Regions from separate parts of the Achromobacter sp. SX5 genome, predicted to be linked through region 2. Evidence: riboswitches for the same ligand, from Rfam matches in the RefSeq annotation. Region 2 holds a riboswitch; the other holds the start of a gene.
The links. A riboswitch is a leader RNA that binds a small molecule or an ion and turns the genes downstream of it on or off. The one in region 2 is predicted to bind glycine.

Region 1: linked by a shared signal. The riboswitch ahead of AC1M14_RS09445 (D-amino acid dehydrogenase) and the one ahead of gcvT (glycine cleavage system aminomethyltransferase GcvT) in region 2 are both predicted to bind glycine.

The regions. Positions count from the first base shown of each region.
Region 1 is NZ_CM160041.1:2,002,404-2,006,811, reverse strand. It holds gene AC1M14_RS09460 (MetQ/NlpA family ABC transporter substrate-binding protein) at 1-220, opposite strand, end outside; gene AC1M14_RS09455 (CopD family protein) at 638-1,063, opposite strand; gene AC1M14_RS09450 (DUF2242 domain-containing protein) at 1,153-1,926, opposite strand; glycine riboswitch at 2,130-2,222, shown strand; glycine riboswitch at 2,224-2,315, shown strand; gene AC1M14_RS09445 (D-amino acid dehydrogenase) at 2,362-3,588, shown strand; gene AC1M14_RS09440 (metal-dependent hydrolase family protein) at 3,601-4,408, opposite strand, start outside.
Region 2 is NZ_CM160041.1:832,178-836,585, reverse strand. It holds gene gcvP (aminomethyl-transferring glycine dehydrogenase) at 1-667, opposite strand, end outside; gene gcvH (glycine cleavage system protein GcvH) at 747-1,124, opposite strand; gene gcvT (glycine cleavage system aminomethyltransferase GcvT) at 1,208-2,308, opposite strand; glycine riboswitch at 2,396-2,519, opposite strand; glycine riboswitch at 2,554-2,649, opposite strand; gene AC1M14_RS03855 (ZIP family metal transporter) at 2,709-3,602, opposite strand; gene AC1M14_RS03850 (superoxide dismutase) at 3,633-4,247, opposite strand; gene AC1M14_RS03845 (BaiN/RdsA family NAD(P)/FAD-dependent oxidoreductase) at 4,388-4,408, opposite strand, start outside.

The DNA.
Region 1 (4,408 bases), 1.2 Mb from region 2:
GGGCCTCGTTGGGGCTGGCGGTGCCGGTGATGACCACCGGCTCCACGGCCAGACCGTTCTTCCTGGCGACCTGGGCCACCACTTCCCAGATCTGTTCGTCGACGCCGCCGCGCACGCCGACCTTCAGGGGTTTGGCGTCGGCCGAAAAGGCCGGGCCGTGGAACATCGCCGCCGAGGCCAGCACCACGCCAAGCAGCTTCTTGAAAATACGGGGAGTCATTTTGGAATCGCCTCTCAGGCTAGGGCCTGTTCACACTAAAAGGAGCCACGCATGAGTACCCAAATGAGCGCCTATCAAGGCGCGAAGCGCAGTCGTGGCAGGTCCCCGGCGAGCATTCGCAACGCGGAGAGGCGCTCATTTGGGTACTCACCCTTCGGGCAGGCCGGTAATCGGGCGCCAGGCGTCGTTGCACTCACCTTGCGTGGCACAGCCACGCGGCGGCGAGCGCGCCTAGCCTGGCGCCCGATTACCGGCCTGTGCGTGGCTCCTTTTAGTGTGAACAGGCCCTAAACGGTTATAAGAGAAACGATTCTAGGGACGGGCACGCCCGGCGCGAACGAAGACTTCGTTCGGTGCTTATGGCCGGGGCGTTTGGTTATGGCCGCGCGGCATATGCGCGCGGCGCGCCGAAAACGTTCAGAACGGCTTGACGACCACCAGCGCGACGATCGCGGAAGCCGCGACCACGGTGAACGGCGCGTACCAATCGATCAGCGGCGGACGCTGCGCGCCGCCGCCGGCCATGCGGCGCAAGGCCTTGCTCTGGACGCCCAGCAGCGCCGACAGCGCCAGCGCGATGGCGATCTTCACCCAGATCCAGTTCATGATGAACCAGCCGAAGGTCACGGCCAGGTGCAGGCCGACCAGCCAGGCCAGCACCATGGCCGGCGTGGTCACGTACAGGGTCCAGCGGCGCAGCGCGCCGAGCATCCTGCTTTCTTTCGGGGCTTCGCCGCCTTCCTGGGGCTGCGAGGACAGCAGGAACAGCGACACGAACAGCGAGCCGCCCAGCCAGGCGACCACGGCCGCCACGTGGAGCATTTTCAGGAATTGGTATGTCATGGCCGGCATTATCGCCGCAGGCGCGCGCCGCGGCGAACCGGCTTGCAACGGCAATTTGCGCTACGGCAAAGCGGCGGCCCGGCGCGGCCTTACTTGGCGGCGTCGGCGCCTGCCGGCGGCGGGCTGCCCGCCGGCGCCGCCTTGCTGTCCGAAGGCGCGGCCGCCTTGCTGTCCGCGGGCGCGGCCTTGCCATTGGCGGCCGGCGTATCACTGGCGGCCGCCGGGTTCAAGGTGTCGGCCGGCGCGTCCGGCGACACCGCGGGCTCGGCCGGCGCGGGCTTGGGCGGCGTCTTGCCGCGTCCGGCCGGCGCCGGCTGCGGCGCCGAAGCGGCCTGCGCGTCCGGCAGGAAGCGCTGCAACAGCTGGAAAAATCCGTCGTAGAACTGGGGCCGCGCCACCGTCTGGCTGGCGGTCTTGACCAGCGAATCGTCGCTGGCGCCGAACGGCATGGACACCTGGCCCAGCACGCTCACGCCCACGCTGGCCGAATTGGCGGTGCGCTTGATCGAATAGCGGTCCTGCATCGCGGTGGCGAACACCGTCGAGCGCTCGTTCGACGCGCCATCGGCGGCGCATTCGATATTGAAGCTGATCTGCGTATGCTGGCCGTCCTCGGCCTGGAAATTCTTGTGCCCGGTCACGCGCGCCGACTCGAAGCGGTCGATCAGATAGCCCTGGCTCAGCAAGGCCCGCCGGCCCGCGTCGCAGGCGGCCACGCTGCTGGCGGCGACGCCGCGCGAGTAGGTGTCGTTCTGGGTGAAGTCCTCCTTCTCGTACGCGGGCTTGGGGGAGGAGCATCCGGCCACGGCGCCCGTCAGGGCGGCGAGCAGGATCAGGGACGGACGGCGGGTGATACGAGGCATGTATGGGTCCGCGAGCCGGCGGCTTGCGGCAATGTGATGCGTGAACGTCGGTTATAGCGCATCCCCCCGCCTCAAGCCTTTACCAGGAATGAACAGTTCAACAGAGAGGTAACAGGCGATATAACAGGGACAAAACGAACGGCTACTGGGACTAACCCCTGGTCCCACGCCGCCGGATTTTGGCTATTCTGCCCGCGTCGATCCAAAACCCCGCAGAAGAGACCTGCCCGCCGCGGCAGGCGCCGACGGAGCAACCGCCCCGGAAACTCTCAGGCAACCAGGACTGCGCGGTCTAGACAATCTGGAGAGCGGCGCCGCGCGCGCCCACCGAAGGGGAACCCGCCGCCCTCCGCGCGGCGCGTGAAACTCTCAGGTACCAAGACAGATGGGGTGCTGCGGCCGGGTGGCCGCGGCCACCCTACCCTTGGAGCGACCATGCCCCGCATCGCCATCATCGGCGCCGGCATCACCGGCGTCACGTCCGCCCATGCCCTGAACAAGCTGGGATTCGACGTCACCGTCTACGACCGCCAGCGCTACCCCGCCATGGAGACTTCCTACGCCAACGGCGGCCAGCTGTCGGCCAGCAACGCCGAGGTCTGGAACAGCGTGTCCACCATCATGAAAGGCCTGCGCTGGCTGGGCCGCCACGACGCCCCGCTGCTGCTCAATCCGCGTCCGGGCTGGCACAAGTATTCCTGGCTGGCCCAGTTCATCGGGCAGATCCGCAACTATCGCCAGAACACCATCGAGACCACCCGCCTGGCCATCGAGGCGCGCCAGCACCTTTACGCCATGGCCGAAGAAGAAGGCATCGATTTCGACCTGGAGCGCCGCGGCATCCTGCACATCTACCACGACGCGGCCAGCTTCGACACCGCGCGCCGCGCCAACGCGCTGCTGCGGCAAGGCGGGCTGGAGCGCTACGAGGTAACCGCGGAAGAAGCGCGCCGCATCGAGCCGGCCCTGCAGACCGCCTGCCACGCCGGCTTCTACACGCCGTCGGACGCCACCGGCGACATCCACAAGTTCACCAGCGGCCTGGCCCGCGCCTGCCAGCGCCGCGGCGTGCGGTTCGTGCAGGACGCCGACATCACCGCCATCGCGCACGAGGGCGGCGCCTACCGTCTGGACCTGGCGGCAGGCGCGCTGCCGGCCCGCCAGGAATCGGCCGACGCCGTGGTGATCTGCGCCGGCGCGGCCAGCCGCCAGTTCGCGCGGCAGCTCGGAGACTCGCTCAACATCTACCCGGTCAAGGGCTATTCGATCAGCGTGCACCTGGACGACGAGGCCAGCCGCGCCGCCGCGCCCTGCGTGAGCCTGCTGGACGAGGCCGCCAAGATCGTCACCAGCCGCCTGGGCGACCGCTTCCGCGTGGCCGGCACGGCGGAATTCAACGGGTTCAACCTGGACATCCGGGCCGAACGCGTGCAGCCGCTGGTGGACTGGACCCGCCGCCACTTCCCCGGCGTGCGCACCGCGCGCGTGGTGCCGTGGTGCGGGCTGCGCCCGATGACGCCGAACATGATGCCCAGGGTCGGCCCCGGCAAGCGGCCGGGGGTGTTCTACAACACCGGCCACGGCCACCTGGGATGGACGCTGTCGGCCGCGACCGCCCAGATGCTGGCGGCCAGCGTCCAGGCGGGCATGGGCCGGGCCTGAGCCCTGCGGCGCTCAATGCGCCGCGACCGCTTCCCTGCTGTCCTGCTCGACGGCGCGCGGCGGCGCGCCTTCCGCGCCCGGCGGGCAGGCGTTCTTGCAGATCCGCCCGTCCTTCATCACCAGGCTGATGCGGTCCGGGTCGATCAGCAGCGACAGGTCCTCCAGCGGATTGCCGTCGACCATGACCACGTCCGCCAGATAGCCGGGACGCAGCATGCCCAGCTCGTGCGGCCGCTGCATGATCTCCCCGCCCAGCCGGGTGGCCGACACCAGCGCCTCGGTGGGCGTCATGCCGACATAATCCACGAAATACTGGAGATCGGAGGCGTTGGTTCCGTGCGGCATCCAGGCGAAGCCGTAGTCTCCGCCAGGCAGGATGCGTATGCCGCGCCGGTGCATCTTGCGCAGCGATTCGGCGGCGATCTCCAGTTCGCGCTTGTAGCCCATCTGCTCGGCGGCGGCGGGCGTGATGCCGTAGTCGGAAGCATGGAAGGCGGTGCGAACCAGCCAGCCGATGCCCGGCGCCACGAAGTGCCTGTCCTTGTTGGCTTCCAGCATGTCGAGCGCCTCGTCGTCGGCGAAGCTGGCGTGATAGATCATCTCGATGCCGTGCCGCACGCATTGCTTGACCGATTCGCTCGAACGCGCGTGCGCCGCCACGCGCTTGCCGAAACGCTTGGCCTCGGCCGCCAGCATGGCGATCTCCTCTTCCGAGAATGGCGACATTTCGGCCGGCAGCCCGGCGATGTACTCGCCCGACAGATTGATCTTCAGGTGGTCGACGCCGTACTTGATGAAGGTGCGCGCCGACCGCCGGATC
Region 2 (4,408 bases):
AGTCGGCCACCGAGCCGGTGCTGTGCGGGTACTGCAGCAGCACGCCGAAGCACTCGGGCAGGCCTTCGGCCTCGTCGCCCACGGCCAGTTCGATGTCCAGGCCCTCGGCGCGCGTGCGCACGACTTCGAGGGTCTGGGGGTGCACATGGCGCGAGACGAAGAATACCTGGCTCTTGGACTTGGCGCTGCGGCGCGCCAGCGTCATGGCTTCGGCCGCGGCCGTGCCTTCGTCCAGCAACGAGGCGTTGGAGATGTCCAGCCCGGTCAGGTCGGCGACCATGGTCTGGTAGTTCAGCAGGGCTTCAAGGCGGCCCTGCGAGATTTCGGGCTGGTACGGCGTGTAGGCCGTGTACCAGGCGGGATTTTCGAGGATGTTGCGCAGCACCACGTTGGGCGTGTGGGTGCCGTAGTACCCCTGGCCGATGTAGCTGCGGTAGACCTGGTTGCGGCCGGCGATCTGCTTGAGCTCGGCCAGCACGTCGGTTTCGCTGCGCGACTGCGGCAGCGCCAGCGGGGCCTGGCTGCGGATCTTGGGCGGCACGACTTCGTCGATCAGGGCGTCCAGGCTGGGGCTGCCGATGACGGCGAGCATGGCGGCCTGGTCGGCGTCGGAAGGGCCGATGTGGCGGGGAATGAAGTCGGTATGGGTGTCTAGGGCGCGCGACATGGGGGGAGATCTCGGGATGGCGGGGACGGACGCGATGGCGGCTTGCGCGGGCGGACGGACCGCCCGCGCAAGAACCGGCTTAGCCGTTGGCGACGGCTTCGTAGCCGGCGGCGTCCAGCAGCTTGTCGGCGTCGGCGGCGTTGACCGGCTTGATCTTGAAGATCCAGGCGGTGAAGGCGGATTCGTTGATCAGGTTGGGGTTGTTTTCGAGTTCTTCGTTGAACGCGACGATTTCGCCGGCCACGGGCGCGTAGATGTCGGAGGCGGCCTTGACCGACTCGACCACGCCGGCGGTCTCGCCGGCCTTCAGCTGGGCGCCGACCTTCACGTCGCCGACGAAAACCAGGTCGCCCAGCTGGTCCTGGGCGGTATCGGTGATGCCGACGACGAACACGTCGCCCTCGGCTTTGACCCATTCATGGGACTCGGTGTACTTGCGATCGGTGGGCAGACTCATGGGAGCTCCTGGGAATACGGGTAGATGAATGGTGTTGCGCGCCTCGCGCGGGCGGCCATGGCGTCCCGCGCGAAGCTTCGAGTTTACGAGTGTTCGACGGCCTTGCCGTTACGCACGAAGGGCAATTTGCAGGCCAGGGCGGGCACCCATTTGCCGCGGATGTCGACCTCGACCGTGTCGCCGGGCTTGACGCTCTGCGGCAGGCGGGCGAAACCGATGGACACGCCCAGCGTGGGCGACATGGTGCCGCTGGTCAGCTCGCCCATGCCGTCCTTGGTGCGCACGGCCATGTGCGCGCGCATGACGCCGCGTTCCTGCAGCTTCAGGCCGAGGAAGGCGGCCGGGGTGGCGAACTGTTCCAGCGCCTCGCGGCCGATGAAGCGGCGCTCGGCGTCCTTCAGCGACACCGTCCAGGTCAGGCCGGCCTGGTTCGGCTGGATCAGTTCGTCCATGTCCTGGCCGTAGAGGTTCATGCCGGCTTCCAGGCGCAGCGTATCGCGCGCGCCCAGGCCGCAGGGACGCACGCCCTGGGCGGCCAGGTCGCGCCACAACTGCACCACTTCGGTGGCGGGCAGCACGATTTCGAAGCCGTCCTCGCCGGTGTAGCCGGTGCGGGCCACCAGCGTGTCATCGCCGACCACGGCGGCCACGAACGGGGTCAGCGGCTCGGTGGCGGCCTGCCAGGCCGGGCGCGCGGCCCACACCTTGGCGCGGGCGTTGGGGCCCTGCACGGCCACCATGGCGAGGTCGCGGCGGGCCGTGATGGCCACGTCGAAACCGCCGGCCTGCTTGACGCGCTGCATCCAGGCGATGTCCTTGTCGGCGGTGCCGGCGTTGACCACCACACGCCATTCGTCGGCGGCGAAGAAATAGATGATGAGATCGTCGATCACGCCGCCCTGCGGGTTCAGCATGCAGCTGTACAGCGCCTTGCCGGGCACGGTCAGCTTGGCCACGTCGTTGGCGACCAGGCGCTGCAGGAAGGCGAATGCGTCCGGGCCGGCAATGTCCACGTTCAGCATGTGCGAGACGTCGAACATGCCCGCGTCCTGGCGCACGGCGTGGTGCTCTTCCAGTTGCGAGCCGTAGGCCAGCGGCATGTCCCAGCCGCCGAAATCGACCATTCGGGCGCCGGCGGCGACGTGTTCTTCGGCTAGCGGGGTGCGTTTGAGGGTTGCGGACATGCGCGGAAACTCCGGGGCGGCTTGGTTGCCAGGGTTACGGAATGCCGGTGGTGCCAGGCGGGCTGCGCCCTGCACTACGGCTGAATCTTCCGCCCCTCTGTCCTTTTGCCTGAGAGTTGCCCCGCTAGGCGGGTTTGCACCTTCGGCGCCTGGGCTGCTCGACATGTCCCTTGTTTCAGGGGCGGCGCCAGGTCTCTCCAGAGTACTGTTTTGCCGTGTCCACGCGGTGATAAACCGGGACGGGGCAAGCATGGGCGGTATGGGTTACCTGAGCGATTCCGGGCGAATTGCGCCTTCGGCGGCGGCCGGATGGACAGGCCGCTCTCTCCCGCAACATGCGTGACAGCGGCGAAAGCATACAACGAAAGCCATCGGCAGGGAATGGGAACCGCGGCCCGTGCTAGCCCAACGCGGTATCCAGCAGCATCATCAGCACGAAGCCCAGCATCAGCCCGCAGGTGGCGTAGACCTCGTGCCCCTTGCGGTGCGACTCGGGGATGATCTCGTGGCTGATGACGAACAGCATGGCGCCGGCGGCGAAGCCCAGGCCCCAGGGCAGCATCGGCGCCGACCAGCCGACCACGGCCGCGCCCAGCACCGCGCCCAGGGGCTCGACCATGCCCGACAGCATGCCCAGCGCCGCCGCGAAGGCCCGCGGATAGCCCGCGGCCAGCAGCGCCACGGCCACCACCAGCCCCTCGGGGATGTCCTGGATCGCGATGCCGGTGGCCAGCGCGGTGCCGCGCAAGGGATCGTTGCCGGCGTAGCCCACGCCGATGGCCAGGCCCTCGGGCAGGTTGTGCAGCGTGATGGCGAACACGAACAGCCAGGTGCGGCGCAGCCGGTGCGCCTCGATGCCTTCGCGTCCCTTGATGAAATGCTCGTGCGGCAGCGTGCGGTCCATGAGCAGCAGCACCGCGGCCCCCAGCAGCACGGCGCCCGCCACCGTAAGCCCTGCCCCCCAGGGGCCGTAGCCCAGCCCGCGCGCCGCGGCGATGCCGGGCGCCACCAGTGAGAAGGCGCTGGCCGCCAGCATCACGCCGGCGCCGAAGCCGAACATGCTGTCCTGCAGTTTCTGCGGAATGCTGCGGGCGAACAGGATGGGCACGGTGCCCAGCGCCGTCGCGGCGGCCGCCACCAGCCCGCCCAGCAAGGCGTCGGCCACGTGCGGCGCGCGCACGTCCAGGTACGCCCACAACTGGTGCAGGGCCAGGCAGGAAACCAGCACGGCCAGCGTCCAGACGCTGATGCTGGTGGCGGCGGGCCGCACACGATGGCGGCTGAAGGTATTCATACGGCGCTGCCCTCCTTCAGAGAGTCGCGTTCAGCGCTGCGCCGCGGCGTAGCGGCGCGCCACTTCAGGCCAGTTGACGACATTGTAGAAGGCCGCGATGTATTCCGGCCTGCGGTTCTGGTACTTCAGGTAATAGGCATGCTCCCAGACGTCCAGCCCCAGGATGGGCGTATTGCCGTGCATCAGCGGGCTGTCCTGGTTGGCGCTGCTCTCGACCGTCAGCCGGCCCTCGGGCGTGACCGAGAGCCAGGCCCAGCCGCTACCGAAACGGGTCAGCGCGGCCTTGGTGAACGCCTCGCGGAACGCGTCCATGCCGCCCAGCTCGGACGCGATGGCGGCGGCCAGCGCGCCGTCGGGCGCGCCGCCGCCGGCCGGCGACATCACGGCCCAGAACAGGCTGTGGTTGGCGTGGCCGCCGCCGTGGTTGCGCACCGCGCCGCGCACGGCCTCGGGCAGCTGCTCCAGGCGCGCCACCAGCGCTTCGACCGGCTCGTCGGCGGCGATGCCGGCCCCTTCCAGCGCGGCGTTCAGGCTGTTGACGTAGGTCTGGTGATGCTTGCTGTAGTGGATCTCCATCGTCATCGCGTCGATGTGCGGCTCCAGCGCGTCGTAGGCGTACGGCAAGGGGGGCAGTGTGTAGGCCATGTGTATCTCCGTGGGTGGCGCGCCCAAAATAGGACGGGCGAACTCAATCCTTGAAATACAAATGATATTTATTTTTATTTAACGCCGCAACGCCGATATTTCCATCCCGGCCATAGCCGCGCGCTATCGGCGCCGCCGTCCTACAGCGCGCGCCCGCAGGC